3 regions of the Priestia sp. LL-8 genome follow, and region 3 is predicted to be linked to each of the others. Evidence: a T-box and tRNA genes for the amino acid it is inferred to sense, from the RefSeq annotation. Region 3 holds a T-box; the other regions hold tRNA genes.
The links. The T-box of region 3 lies ahead of tyrS (tyrosine--tRNA ligase). A T-box ahead of a tRNA ligase gene usually reads a tRNA of that ligase, here a tRNA-Tyr.
Positions count from the first base shown of each region.

Region 1 (4,759 bases), 4.4 Mb from region 3:
GCTAGATGGTTTATTAAATGAATATGAAAAGTTTTTCTCTATATAAAGAAGCTCTCGAATCTGAACTAAGAGCTTCTTTTTTTTTATCTTCATATATATTTCATGTACCTTTTGGTAGGTATTAATGTTTTATACTAATTTTTCTCCTAAAAGTGAGCCCATTAATGCAACAGCTACGGTAGCTGTTTTATTCCGTTCATCTAAAATAGGATTCACTTCCACAAACTCAGCAGAAGTGATTAGCTGAGATTCTGCCAACATCTCCATAGCTAAATGACTTTCTCTATAGCTTATTCCACCGATAACTGGTGTTCCTACTCCAGGTGCATCATGTGGATCCAGTCCATCTAAATCGAGTGATAGATGAACGCCATCTGTTTTATCCTGCAAATATAAAATTGTTTCTTCCATTATTTTTGTCATGCCCATTCGATCTATCTCATGCATCGTATACACTTTAATGCCTTTTTCCTTTATTAGCTCTTTTTCTCCTTCATCTAAAGAACGTGCTCCGATAATCACAATATTTTCAGGCTTAACTTTAGGTGTATAACCACCAATTCGAGTCAATGCTTCGTCTCCTACACCTATACTTGCCGCCAATGGCATACCGTGAATATTTCCTGAAGGAGACGTATCTGCTGTATTCAAATCTCCGTGTGCATCATACCAAATCACGCCCAAGTTTTTATAATGACGACTTACTCCTGCTAGTGTTCCGATAGCGATACTGTGATCTCCCCCTAGCACTAAAGGAAACCTTTTATTTGTAATAACATCACTTACGGTCTGAGCAAGCCTCTCGCTAGCATCTGCTACAGCTTTTAAATTCTTTAAGTTTGTATTTTCATCACTATGTACTCGTTCAGCTAAGGCAATTTCAATATTCCCTTTATCTTCTACACTATAGCCAATATTCTCGATGCGTTCAATGACACCTGCATATCGTATCGCACTTGGCCCCATATCGACCCCACGGCGAGTTTGACCTAAATCCATCGGTACTCCAATAATTGAAAGCTTATTCATAATATGTCCCCCCATCACAAATGTTGCTACTCTCTTATTGTAACGGCTAAATGAGCGATGGCTCAACTCGACACTTTTTTGAATATATATACAATTCTAATTTGTAGAAACTGCACAAAAAAACCTTTAAGCAAATTGCTTAAAGGTTGTACGTTTATATGTATGGTGGAGCCTAGCGGGATCGAACCGCTGACCTCCTGCGTGCAAGGCAGGCGCTCTCCCAGCTGAGCTAAGGCCCCAATATCTTTTTTTATATAGAAATGGAGCGGAAGACGAGGTTCGAACTCGCGACCCCCACCTTGGCAAGGTGGTGTTCTACCACTGAACTACTTCCGCTTATTAAAATGAGCCATGAAGGACTCGAACCTTCGACCCTCTGATTAAAAGTCAGATGCTCTACCAACTGAGCTAATGGCTCTCTATGGCTGGGCTAGCTGGATTCGAACCAACGCATGACGGAATCAAAATCCGTTGCCTTACCGCTTGGCGATAGCCCAATAAAGATGGTGGAGGGGGGCAGATTCGAACTGCCGAACCCGAAGGAGCGGATTTACAGTCCGCCGCGTTTAGCCACTTCGCTACCCCTCCGATATAAATGGTGCCGGCAAGAGGACTTGAACCCCCAACCTACTGATTACAAGTCAGTTGCTCTACCAGTTGAGCTACACCGGCACGGTGGTGGAGGATGACGGGATCGAACCGCCGACCCCCTGCTTGTAAGGCAGGTGCTCTCCCAGCTGAGCTAATCCTCCACTATTATGTAGATAAAAATAAATGGTGACCCGTACGGGATTCGAACCCGTGTTACCGCCGTGAAAGGGCGGTGTCTTAACCGCTTGACCAACGGGCCAGTTGGCTCCACAGGTAGGACTCGAACCTACGACCGATCGGTTAACAGCCGATAGCTCTACCACTGAGCTACTGTGGAATAATAATAGCCTGGCAACGTCCTACTCTCACAGGGACAAAGTCCCAACTACCATTGGCGCTAAAGAGCTTAACTTCCGTGTTCGGTATGGGAACGGGTGTGACCTCTTCGCTATCGCCACCAGACATAATATATTATACATGATTTGATAAAGAAAGCAAGACTTTTTTAAAAAGTTTTGTTCTCTCAAAACTAGGTAACAGTTTGCTGAGTAAAGCTTACGCTTTTAAAGTTTGGTTAAGTCCTCGATCGATTAGTATCAGTCAGCTACACATGTCGCCACGCTTCCACCTCTGACCTATCAACCTGATCATCTTTCAGGGATCTTACTAGCTTGCGCTATGGGAAATCTCATCTTGAGGGGGGCTTCATGCTTAGATGCTTTCAGCACTTATCCCGTCCACACATAGCTACCCAGCGATGCCTTTGGCAAGACAACTGGTACACCAGCGGTGTGTCCATCCCGGTCCTCTCGTACTAAGGACAGCTCCTCTCAAATTTCCTACGCCCACGACGGATAGGGACCGAACTGTCTCACGACGTTCTGAACCCAGCTCGCGTACCGCTTTAATGGGCGAACAGCCCAACCCTTGGGACCGACTACAGCCCCAGGATGCGATGAGCCGACATCGAGGTGCCAAACCTCCCCGTCGATGTGGACTCTTGGGGGAGATAAGCCTGTTATCCCCGGGGTAGCTTTTATCCGTTGAGCGATGGCCCTTCCATGCGGAACCACCGGATCACTAAGCCCGACTTTCGTCCCTGCTCGACTTGTAGGTCTCGCAGTCAAGCTCCCTTGTGCCTTTACACTCTACGAATGATTTCCAACCATTCTGAGGGAACCTTTGGGCGCCTCCGTTACATTTTAGGAGGCGACCGCCCCAGTCAAACTGCCCACCTGACACTGTCTCCCGGCCCGATCAGGGCCGCGGGTTAGAATTTCAATACAGCCAGGGTAGTATCCCACCGACGCCTCCACCGAAGCTAGCGCTCCGGCTTCTCAGGCTCCTACCTATCCTGTACAAGCTGTACCAAAATTCAATATCAGGCTACAGTAAAGCTCCACGGGGTCTTTCCGTCCTGTCGCGGGTAACCTGCATCTTCACAGGTACTATAATTTCACCGAGTCTCTCGTTGAGACAGTGCCCAGATCGTTACGCCTTTCGTGCGGGTCGGAACTTACCCGACAAGGAATTTCGCTACCTTAGGACCGTTATAGTTACGGCCGCCGTTTACTGGGGCTTCGATTTAGAGCTTCTCCCAAAGGATAACCCCTCCTCTTAACCTTCCAGCACCGGGCAGGCGTCAGCCCCTATACTTCGCCTTGCGGCTTCGCAGAGACCTGTGTTTTTGCTAAACAGTCGCCTGGGCCTATTCACTGCGGCTCTCTCGGGCTATACACCCTACCAGAGCACCCCTTCTCCCGAAGTTACGGGGTCATTTTGCCGAGTTCCTTAACGAGAGTTCTCTCGATCACCTTAGGATTCTCTCCTCGCCTACCTGTGTCGGTTTGCGGTACGGGCACCTCCCGCCTCGCTAGAGGCTTTTCTTGGCAGTGTGGAATCAGGAACTTCGGTACTATAATTCCCTCGTCATCACAGCTCAGCCTTTATGATGAGCGGATTTGCCTACTCATCAGCCTAACTGCTTGAACGCGCATATCCAGCAGCGCGCTTACCCTATCCTACTGCGTCCCCCCATTACTCAAACGGCGGGGAGGTGGTACAGGAATATCAACCTGTTGGCCATCGCCTACGCTTTTCAGCCTCGGCTTAGGTCCCGACTAACCCTGAGCGGACGAGCCTTCCTCAGGAAACCTTAGGCATTCGGTGGACAAGATTCTCACTTGTCTTTCGCTACTCATACCGGCATTCTCACTTCTAAGCGCTCCACCAGTCCTTACGGTCTGACTTCACAGCACTTAGAACGCTCTCCTACCACTGACATCAAAGATGTCAATCCACAGCTTCGGTGATACGTTTAGCCCCGGTACATTTTCGGCGCAGAGTCACTCGACCAGTGAGCTATTACGCACTCTTTAAATGGTGGCTGCTTCTAAGCCAACATCCTGGTTGTCTAAGCAACTCCACATCCTTTTCCACTTAACGTATACTTGGGGACCTTAGCTGGTGGTCTGGGCTGTTTCCCTTTTGACTACGGATCTTATCACTCGCAGTCTGACTCCCATGGATAAGTCTTTGGCATTCGGAGTTTGACTGAATTCGGTAACCCGTTGGGGGCCCCTAGTCCAATCAGTGCTCTACCTCCAAGACTCTCACAACATGAGGCTAGCCCTAAAGCTATTTCGGAGAGAACCAGCTATCTCCAGGTTCGATTGGAATTTCTCCGCTACCCACACCTCATCCCCGCACTTTTCAACGTGCGTGGGTTCGGGCCTCCATTCAGTGTTACCTGAACTTCACCCTGGACATGGGTAGATCACCTGGTTTCGGGTCTACAACCACATACTAAACGCCCTATTCAGACTCGCTTTCGCTACGGCTCCGCCTTATCAGCTTAACCTTGCATGGGATCGTAACTCGCCGGTTCATTCTACAAAAGGCACGCCATCACCCGTTAACGGGCTCTGACTACTTGTAGGCACACGGTTTCAGGATCTCTTTCACTCCCCTTCCGGGGTGCTTTTCACCTTTCCCTCACGGTACTGGTTCACTATCGGTCACTAGGTAGTATTTAGCCTTGGGAGATGGTCCTCCCAGCTTCCGACGGAATTTCACGTGTTCCGCCGTACTCAGGATCCACTCAAGAGGGAACGAAGTTTCAACTACAGGGTTGTTACCT
Region 1 covers NZ_JAZAQH010000001.1:155,927-160,685, reverse strand. The annotation lists gene U9R83_RS00950 (aspartyl-phosphate phosphatase Spo0E family protein) at 1-46, shown strand, start outside; gene rocF (arginase) at 130-1,029, opposite strand; tRNA gene U9R83_RS00940 (tRNA-Ala) at 1,193-1,268, opposite strand; tRNA gene U9R83_RS00935 (tRNA-Gly) at 1,291-1,365, opposite strand; tRNA gene U9R83_RS00930 (tRNA-Lys) at 1,375-1,447, opposite strand; tRNA gene U9R83_RS00925 (tRNA-Gln) at 1,452-1,526, opposite strand; tRNA gene U9R83_RS00920 (tRNA-Tyr) at 1,534-1,617, opposite strand; tRNA gene U9R83_RS00915 (tRNA-Thr) at 1,626-1,701, opposite strand; tRNA gene U9R83_RS00910 (tRNA-Val) at 1,706-1,781, opposite strand; tRNA gene U9R83_RS00905 (tRNA-Glu) at 1,805-1,879, opposite strand; tRNA gene U9R83_RS00900 (tRNA-Asn) at 1,883-1,957, opposite strand; rRNA gene rrf (5S ribosomal RNA) at 1,967-2,082, opposite strand; rRNA gene U9R83_RS00890 (23S ribosomal RNA) at 2,191-4,759, opposite strand, start outside.
Region 1: it encodes a tRNA-Tyr, which carries the amino acid that the T-box ahead of tyrS (tyrosine--tRNA ligase) is inferred to sense. The anticodon was not compared.

Region 2 (4,759 bases), 4.2 Mb from region 3:
GGTGCAGTTTACCTCAAACTGCTTATAACTTTCATTAGGTTTATCCCAATGTTTTTCTGCATACTGAACAGCCGCAAGACGATCATAATAAGAGGCTCTTTCTTCGTCTTCCTCTACTTCTTCTACATCCATTTCAACCTCATCTTCAGAAAAATCCTTTACCAGCAGCTCATCTTGAATAAGTGTATCTTTATAAAAAAGCGCTAAACGATCTTCAATTTCCTCTTCTATATAGAAAAAATCGTTTTGTTTTAAAAATGCCTGAATGTGCACCTTATATAATACTCTTGTTTCTTCCTGATCCGTATGAGCAGATTGAATAGAACCTTTCATATTACATTTTAAAACATCAACTTCTCTTTTTTTTATAAGAGACCGCTTTAGCTCACACTGCTGTTCAATGAAAGGCTTAAAGTCTTCATGAAGCTCACCTTTTACGTAGCTGTCCGCACGCGCTTTAATTAAAGTATATAATACATTCCTTTTTGTTAGCATAATGTCACCACTTTTCTAAGCGTTTATTATACGCTATGACTCATTAGCTAACTTTATCAATAAAAATACGGTTTAGATCTCTTGAAGCATCTCTATACCTTTTGACATTTCTTCAATTACTTCTTGGTCCTTTTCTTTTTCTCTTAAGTTCATAAGTGTATCTAATGCTTCTTTATCACCAATTTTGCCTAACGCCCATGCCGCCGTTCCTCGAATAACAGGGCGAACGTCATTTTTAATTAACTCAATTAAATCTGGAACGGCGGTTTGATCTTTAAAATGGGCCAGTGCAATAATGGCATTACGCTGAATTGGCTTTTTCCCTCTCCAAGATCCTGAAACATGTCCAAATTTCTCTTTGAACTCACGATTACTCATCGTTAAAAGCGGTTTTAATTTAGGCTTCGCAAGTTCTGGGTCAGGCTCCATCTCAGGGTGAAAATGAAAGTCTTTTCCTTTATTTTCAGGACACACAGTTTGACATGTATCACAGCCATATAAACGATTGCCTAATTTACTTCGAAATTCTTCAGCTAAAAATCCTTTTGTTTGGGTTAAAAAGGCAATGCATCGCTGCGAATTCAGCTGACCGCCTGTTACAAGCGCGCCGGTAGGGCACACGTCCACACACTTATTACAAGTACCACAACCGTCCTCTATCGGTTTATCAGGAGGAAACGGGATATCTGTAATCATTTCTCCTAAATACACGTAGGAACCAAATTCAGGTGTAATAATGGCACAGTTCTTACCGCTCCAGCCAATACCAGCTCTTTCTGCTACAGCTCTGTCCGACAGCTCGCCTGTGTCTACCATCGATTGAAGGATAGCTGCAGGTACTTTTTCTTGTATGAAGGTTTCAAGCTTTTGAAGCCTATCACGAAGAACCGTATGATAATCTTGCCCCCAAGAAGCACGGCAAAAGATTCCTCGGCGATCTTCCTTTGTGCTCTTTGGTGCATCTTTTAATTTAGAAGGATACGCAAGTGCAATTGAAATAATAGATCTAGCTTTTGGAACAACTAACGTGGGATCTACTCTCTTTTCAATATCAGGTTCTTCAAAGCCCGAAGCATAACCTAACTCTTTCTGTGCTAACAATCGATTCTTTAACTCATCAAACATAGAAGCACTCGCAAATCCAATCTTATCAATTCCAATCTCTTTGCTGTATGAAATAATTTCTTCCTTTAACTGATACGCATTCATAGTGAGTAATGGCCTCCTTTCTAAGAAATTCTATATATTCATGCATTGAACTGTTTTCTCACTCAATGAAATGATAGGATGGTATCTATAAACGAACAAATACTAATTATAATAGAAAGGATCAAAAAAATGAACTTTACATTATCACCCGCTATTAAACAGCTTTGCCCTTCTTTTAAAATGGGAATCATTCAGTATAAAAATATTGAAGTTGGCGATTCTCCTCAAATGCTAAAAGGACGTCTGCGCCTCTTTCAAGAATCCATTTATTTCGACCTTGAGTCAAAAAAAGCAGCAGAATTTGAAGGTGTTAGCGAGTGGAGAAAGCTTTTCAAAACATTTGGAACTGATCCAAGTAAATACCGTCCTTCAATAGAGGCTTTAATTCGGCGAATAGGAAAACAAACGTATTTGCCTTCTATCAATTCCGCTGTGGACATTAATAACTTTTTTTCATTGCAATATGAAGTACCAATTGGAATTTATGATTCCTCTAATTTAGAGGGCCCCATCGAATTTACTATCGGTAAAAAAGAAGAGTCTTATGAAGCTCTAAATGAACGTAACATTTCTTTAGAAAATAAAATCATTTCAAAAGATGCCTTAGGAGCTTTCGGAAGCCCTTATGTCGATTCTAACCGAGCGTACGTAACTGAAAAGACAACACAAGCTGTACAGTTCATTTATTTAAAGCCTTCACTTTCAGAAGAACAGGCTTATAAACTAACTAAATCCCTAAGTGACATGTTCATTCAAATTCACGGCGGCGAAGCAACCTATCAAGTCATTAACTAATGTACGCAAATATAGCGTCTATCTTTTCAAGATAGACGCTATATTTGCGCTAAAAATAAAAAACGCAACATCTCAGCTTTGAAAGCGAGACACTGCGTTGTGATAACAATATGTATGGAGCGGGTGATGAGAATCGAACTCACGACATCAGCTTGGAAGGCTGAGGTTTTACCACTAAACTACACCCGCAAATATTATCAAAATTTGTCGACCGATAAGTAAAAATAAAAACAGGAATCATCCTGTCAAGTAAAGCTAAAGTACCGATGGTCGGGGTCGAACCGACACTCCCGAAGGAACACGATTTTGAGTCGTGCGCGTCTGCCAATTCCGCCACATCGGCAAAATAAAAAAGGCAAGTTAAAATTATAAATGGTGCCGAGGGCCGGACTTGAACCGGCACGGTAGTCACCTACCGCAGGATTTTAAGTCCTGTGTGTCTGCCAATTCCACCACCCCGGCAGCTTGTAAATAAATGGAGGCGGCAACCGGATTTGAACCGGTGATAAAGGTTTTGCAGACCTCTGCCTTACCACTTGGCTATGCCGCCATTTACTCAAGACTAAGTAACTTTATTAAAATTAAATTGGAGCGGAAGACGAGGTTCGAACTCGCGACCCCCACCTTGGCAAGGTGGTGTTCTACCACTGAACTACTTCCGCAAATATGGCTGGGCTAGCTGGATTCGAACCAACGCATGACGGAATCAAAATCCGTTGCCTTACCGCTTGGCGATAGCCCAATATTGGAATATGCATATCGTTTATAAATGGGGCGACTGATGGGAATCGAACCCACGAATGCCGGAACCACAATCCGGTGCGTTAACCACTTCGCCACAATCGCCACGTATATATGCAATGTTATTTTTATAATTGGCAGGGGCAGTAGGAATCGAACCCACACTGACGGTTTTGGAGACCGTAGTTCTACCTTTAAACTATGCCCCTGTAAATGGTGGAGGGGGGCAGATTCGAACTGCCGAACCCGAAGGAGCGGATTTACAGTCCGCCGCGTTTAGCCACTTCGCTACCCCTCCACAATAACTGTGGTGCCGGCAAGAGGACTTGAACCCCCAACCTACTGATTACAAGTCAGTTGCTCTACCAGTTGAGCTACACCGGCATTTTAAAAACAAATGTTTTTAAAATGGTGGCTCGGGACGGAATCGAACCGCCGACACAAGGATTTTCAGTCCTTTGCTCTACCAACTGAGCTACCGAGCCTTATTAAATTTAAAATGGCGGTCCCGACGGGAATCGAACCCGCGATCTCCTGCGTGACAGGCAGGCATGTTAACCGCTACACCACGGGACCACTTGGTTGCGGGGACAGGATTTGAACCTGCGACCTTCGGGTTATGAGCCCGACGAGCTACCGAACTGCTCCACCCCGCGATGATAATAGATAATATATGGTGGAGGATGACGGGATCGAACCGCCGACCCCCTGCTTGTAAGGCAGGTGCTCTCCCAGCTGAGCTAATCCTCCACTATTATGTAGATGAAAATAAATGGTGACCCGTACGGGATTCGAACCCGTGTTACCGCCGTGAAAGGGCGGTGTCTTAACCGCTTGACCAACGGGCCACTGTGCTAATTAAATGAAAATGGCGGAGAGCAAGGGATTTGAACCCTTGAGACAGCGTTAACCGCCTACACGATTTCCAATCGTGCTCCTTCGGCCACTCGGACAGCTCTCCAAATGGCTCCACAGGTAGGACTCGAACCTACGACCGATCGGTTAACAGCCGATAGCTCTACCACTGAGCTACTGTGGAATAATAACAGCCTGGCAACGTCCTACTCTCACAGGGACAAAGTCCCAACTACCATTGGCGCTAAAGAGCTTAACTTCCGTGTTCGGTATGGGAACGGGTGTGACCTCTTCGCTATCGCCACCAGACATATTATATTATACATGATTTAATAAAGAAAGCAAGACTTTTTTTGAAAAGTTTTGTTCTCTCAAAACTAGGTAACAGTTTGCTGAGTAAAGCTTACGCTTTTAAAAGTTTGGTTAAGTCCTCGATCGATTAGTATCAGTCAGCTACACATGTCGCCACGCTTCCACCTCTGACCTATCAACCTGATCATCTTTCAGGGATCTTACTAGCTTGCGCTATGGGAAATCTCATCTTGAGGGGGGCTTCATGCTTAGATGCTTTCAGCACTTATCCCGTCCACACATAGCTACCCAGCGATGCCTTTGGCAAGACAACTGGTACACCAGCGGTGTGTCCATCCCGGTCCTCTCGTAC
Region 2 covers NZ_JAZAQH010000001.1:409,325-414,083, reverse strand. The annotation lists gene U9R83_RS02255 (amidase domain-containing protein) at 1-495, opposite strand, end outside; gene queG (tRNA epoxyqueuosine(34) reductase QueG) at 568-1,704, opposite strand; gene U9R83_RS02245 (B3/B4 domain-containing protein) at 1,834-2,499, shown strand; tRNA gene U9R83_RS02240 (tRNA-Gly) at 2,615-2,688, opposite strand; tRNA gene U9R83_RS02235 (tRNA-Leu) at 2,761-2,842, opposite strand; tRNA gene U9R83_RS02230 (tRNA-Leu) at 2,873-2,961, opposite strand; tRNA gene U9R83_RS02225 (tRNA-Cys) at 2,976-3,049, opposite strand; tRNA gene U9R83_RS02220 (tRNA-Gly) at 3,087-3,161, opposite strand; tRNA gene U9R83_RS02215 (tRNA-Gln) at 3,167-3,241, opposite strand; tRNA gene U9R83_RS02210 (tRNA-His) at 3,270-3,345, opposite strand; tRNA gene U9R83_RS02205 (tRNA-Trp) at 3,376-3,449, opposite strand; tRNA gene U9R83_RS02200 (tRNA-Tyr) at 3,455-3,538, opposite strand; tRNA gene U9R83_RS02195 (tRNA-Thr) at 3,549-3,624, opposite strand; tRNA gene U9R83_RS02190 (tRNA-Phe) at 3,650-3,725, opposite strand; tRNA gene U9R83_RS02185 (tRNA-Asp) at 3,741-3,816, opposite strand; tRNA gene U9R83_RS02180 (tRNA-Met) at 3,820-3,896, opposite strand; tRNA gene U9R83_RS02175 (tRNA-Val) at 3,915-3,990, opposite strand; tRNA gene U9R83_RS02170 (tRNA-Glu) at 4,014-4,088, opposite strand; tRNA gene U9R83_RS02165 (tRNA-Ser) at 4,110-4,201, opposite strand; tRNA gene U9R83_RS02160 (tRNA-Asn) at 4,205-4,279, opposite strand; rRNA gene rrf (5S ribosomal RNA) at 4,289-4,404, opposite strand; rRNA gene U9R83_RS02150 (23S ribosomal RNA) at 4,515-4,759, opposite strand, start outside.
Region 2: it encodes a tRNA-Tyr, which carries the amino acid that the T-box ahead of tyrS (tyrosine--tRNA ligase) is inferred to sense. The anticodon was not compared.

Region 3 (4,759 bases):
CGCTGAGAAATTAGAAGGTACATTCACTCGCTTACCTGAGCGTTCTGAATTATCTGCTGAAATCAACGAAGCACTAATCGTAGAGTTCTACTCTCGTTAATAGTAAAAAGCCGTTCCTTATGGAGCGGCTTTTTTACTGTCTATATATAAAAAAAAAGGCCTTTCGGCCTTTTTTTATGCGTATTGAATAAGCGTATATTTTTTCTTACCTCGACGAATCACTGTGAATTGACCTTCAATACGGTCGTCTGCACCTACTGTTTTTTGTAAATCTTGCTCGCGCTCACCGTTTAAGTAAATTGCACCGTTTGAAATATCTTCACGTGCTTGACGTTTAGAAGGAGAAATTTTGCTTTCTACAAGTAAATCAATTAAACCAATATCTTCACCTGTATGCGTGTAAGAAGGAACGTCCTTGAATCCTTGCTTAATTTCTTCTGCTGTTAACTCTGAAATGGTTCCACTAAATAAGGCTTGTGAAATACGAATGGCTTGCGAAAGAGCTTCTTCACCGTGTACAAGCGTAGTCATAGCTGCCGCTAGTGCTTTTTGTGCTTCGCGTTTTTCAGGAGCTTCTTTTGCAGACGCTTCTAATTCATTAATTTCTTCGTGCGATAAGAATGTAAAGTATTTTAAATACTTTATAACATCGCGATCATCTGTATTAATCCAGAATTGGTAGAATTCGTACGGACTTGTTTTTTCAGCGTCTAACCAAATTGCTCCGCCCTCTGTTTTACCGAACTTCGTGCCGTCTGCTTTTGTTACAAGCGGAACTGTTAATCCAAATGCTTTGGCATCTTCTTCTGATTTACGAATTAATTCTAAGCCAGCCGTAATATTTCCCCATTGGTCGCTGCCGCCAATTTGAAGCTTACAGTTATATGTTTGGTATAAATTCAAGAAATCGTATGACTGTAAGATCATGTAGCTAAATTCCGTAAATGAAATGCCTGATTCGATACGAGATTGAACAGAATCCTTTGCCATCATATAGTTAATACCAAAGTTTTTACCGATATCTCGTAGGAATGTAATAACATCTAACTTGCCAATCCAGTCATAGTTATTCGCAATAACTGCTGCATTTTCACCTTCTTCGAAATCTAAGAAGCGTGAAAGCTGACCTTTAATACGCTCACTAAACAGCGCAACCGTTTCTTTTTCGTTTAACGTACGCTCTGCTTTTTTACCGCTTGGATCTCCAATAAGACCCGTACCTCCACCAACTAATGCAATTGGTTGGTGTCCAGCTTGTTGAAAGCGACGCAAAATTAAAACAGGAAGCATGTGCCCGATGTGAAGGCTGTCGGCTGTCGGGTCGAACCCGCAGTATAAACGAACAGACTCTTTACTCAAAAGTTCACTTAAACCTTTTTCATCCGTTTGTTGGTTAATGAGCCCTCGAAACTCAAGATCTTGTAAAATATCCATGTTATATATTCTCTCCTTTATCTAATTGCTCGTTACAATTTGTTGAACAACATAAAAAACGCCCCTTCTTAAAAAAGAAGGGACGAAAATATCGCGGTACCACCCTATTTGGAAATGAATTATTTCCCACTTAAATGATGTAACGGTCTACCCGTCTTTTGCTACTGTAAGTTCACAAAAGATGCTCAAGGACGTATTTCATATTTGTCTATGTACTGATTTTCAGCAACCATCAGCTCTCTTAAACAGGGAGACAAGTATTACTTCTTCCTATCACTGCAGTTTATTTTATTTAAAAGTTTACACCCCACAATTATGAATGATTTCATTTTAAAATTCAAGTCCAAAAAAAAGTTCAAACAGCTGGCTGTTTGAACTTTATAAAAATCACTTATTTTCCCTACAAAGATTGAAACGTTTACTTCTTAGTCTTCCATAGTCGACAAATCGCCCGTTGGCAAATCTAATTCCCACGCTTTTAAAACGCGACGCATAATTTTACCGCTTCGTGTTTTAGGTAGCTTATCTTTAAACTCGATTTCACGCGGAGCTGCATGAGCAGCTAACCCTTTTTTCACAAATTGACGAATATCTTCAATCAGTTCATCTGAAGATTCATACCCATCTCTAAGTGCGATAAATGCTTTAATAATTTCCCCGCGAACAGGATCAGGCTTACCAATAACACCCGCTTCTGCTACAGCAGGGTGTTCAACAAGCTTACTTTCTACTTCAAATGGACCCACGCGTTCTCCTGCCGTCATAATAACATCATCGATTCGGCCTTGGAACCAAAAATAACCGTCTTCATCCATATACGCCGAATCACCTGATACGTACCAATCACCTGGCATAAAATAGGACTCATACTTTTCTTTGTTGTTCCAAATCGTATGCATCATAGATGGCCAGCCTTTTTTAATTGCTAAATTACCCATTCGATAAGGTGGAAGCTCTTGTCCTTGATCGTCAACGATTGCTGCTTGTACACCTGGAATTGGTTTCCCCATAGATCCTGGCTTAATTTTCATAGACGGATAATTACAAATCGTCTGACCACCAGTTTCAGTCATCCACCACGTATCGTGAATACGTTTTTGGAACACCTTCATTCCCCAGCGTACCACTTCAGGATTTAACGGTTCTCCCACACTTAATACATGTCTGAGATTGCTTAAATCATAGCGTTTAACTAAGTCATCACCAGCACCCATTAGCATACGAAATGCTGTAGGTGCACTGTACCAAACCGTTACGCCAAAATCTTCAAGTGCTTGATACCATGCATCTGGACTAAATCGTCCTCCTACAATCACATTCGTTGCTCCAGCAAGCCAAGGACCAAAAATCCCATAGGAAGTCCCCGTTACCCAACCGGGATCTGCTGTACACCAATACACATCGTCATCTTTTAAGTCGAGCACCCACTTAGCAGTTTGATAGTGCTGAAGCATGGCGTTGTGAACGTGAAGCACGCCTTTTGGTTTGCCAGTTGAACCTGATGTATAATGAAGCAGCATACCATCTGTTCTATCTACCCACTCAATTTCCACCTCTTTATTCGCCGCTTCTAGTCGCTTCAGAAAATCTAGTTGAATGCCTTCTTCTTCTACATTTTCCCCTACAAGGAGAATGTGTTTTAAAGCTGGCAAATCTTTCACCGGAACACGGCTCAGCAATTCAGGCGTTGTAATTAACACTTTTGCATCACTGTCTTGCAAACGATCTTTTACTGCACCTTCCATGAACGCTTCAAATAAAGGTCCAACAATAGCGCCAAGCTTCACCGCTCCTAACAAGGCAAAATAAAGTTCCGGAGAGCGAGGCATAAAGATAAACACGCGATCCCCCTTCTCTACGTCTGCTTGTTTTAGCACGTTTGCGGCTTTGTTTGACCATTCTTTCATTTCTTTAAATGTATATTTTTCATTGCGCTGCGCATCTCGATAATAAAGCGCAACTTTATTTTTACGCGTAGAGTTTGCGTGCTTATCAATTGCTTCATAAGCTGCATTTAATTTACCTGTTTCATGCCATGAAAATTCCTTCTCCACTTGTGACCACTCAAAGGTTTGATACGTTTTATCGTAGTCCTGTAAGTTGTATACCCCTTCAATTACAGGAAGCGCTTCCACCTTCATCACAAACTCCCCCTTATGTATAAAATTTACAAACCTATTATATAACAAAGATAGACTTTTCACAATTTTATAAAAATTATTTGTCGGAATTAGGATAATAGTCTCCCTTGTTATATGACAACCTTTAATATAAACGTGTCGAATTAACAAGAAAATCTTCTAATTTTCTATTCTATCTTTTTTAAAAAACTCCTTTTCTTTTATTTAATTTTTTGAAAACGCTTTAATCTAGAGTTTTTTTTGTATTATAATACAGATAAGACTGCTTGAAGGTGGTGATTCATGTGAAACATTCCCAAACATACAATATGAAAGAAGTAAAAACAGCTGTTGGAGCGATTGTTATTGAAGGACCTGTCTCCTCACATACCTTGCAACAACTTGATTTTCATGAGCAACTAACGGCATTTCGTCCACCTGAACAGCAAAAAGAAGCATTGATTGAGATTGCCAACTTGCCTGAAGGTAGAATTATTATTGCTCGCCATCATCATACAATCATTGGTTATGTAACCTTTTTATATCCCGATCCTCTAGAACGATGGTCGGAAGGAAATATGGAGAATTTAATCGAATTAGGAGCTATAGAGGTAGCCGCTCCGTTTCGTAGCTATTCTATTGGAAAAAACTTGCTTATCGTATCTATGATGGATGATGCAATGGAAGATTATATTATCATTACGACAGAATACTACTGGCATTGGGACTTAAAAGGAACAGGGCTAAACGTGTGGGATTACCGCAAAATCATGGAGAAGATGATGAATAGAGGCGGACTAACGTGGTTTGCCACGGATGACCCTGAGATTAGCTCTCATCCTGCTAACTGTTTGATGGTAAGAATCGGGAGCAGAGTCCCTCAAGAAAGCATGCAAGAATTTGATAGCTTGCGCTTTCGAAATCGCTTTATGTATTAGCTAACCTTTAAGAAAAGGAGCTGGGTTTGATGATTGTTGAAGAGATGATGAAAACGAATCTCGTTACCTTAACCCCCGACCATACGATTGCTGAAGCTATGAAACTTTTAGATACACATAAGATTAGACATATTCCCATCGTTAATGACCTTCATCATGTAGTTGGCATCATTTCTGATCGAGACGTAAGAGATGCAAGTCCATCTATTTTAGATAATACTTATACATCTGCTCTTCTATCCGAACCCGTGAGGATGATTATGCAAA
Region 3 covers NZ_JAZAQH010000001.1:4,599,228-4,603,986, forward strand. The annotation lists gene rpsD (30S ribosomal protein S4) at 1-100, shown strand, start outside; gene tyrS (tyrosine--tRNA ligase) at 175-1,434, opposite strand; T-box leader at 1,510-1,720, opposite strand; gene acsA (acetate--CoA ligase) at 1,860-3,575, opposite strand; gene U9R83_RS24010 (GNAT family N-acetyltransferase) at 3,860-4,492, shown strand; gene U9R83_RS24015 (acetoin utilization AcuB family protein) at 4,522-4,759, shown strand, end outside.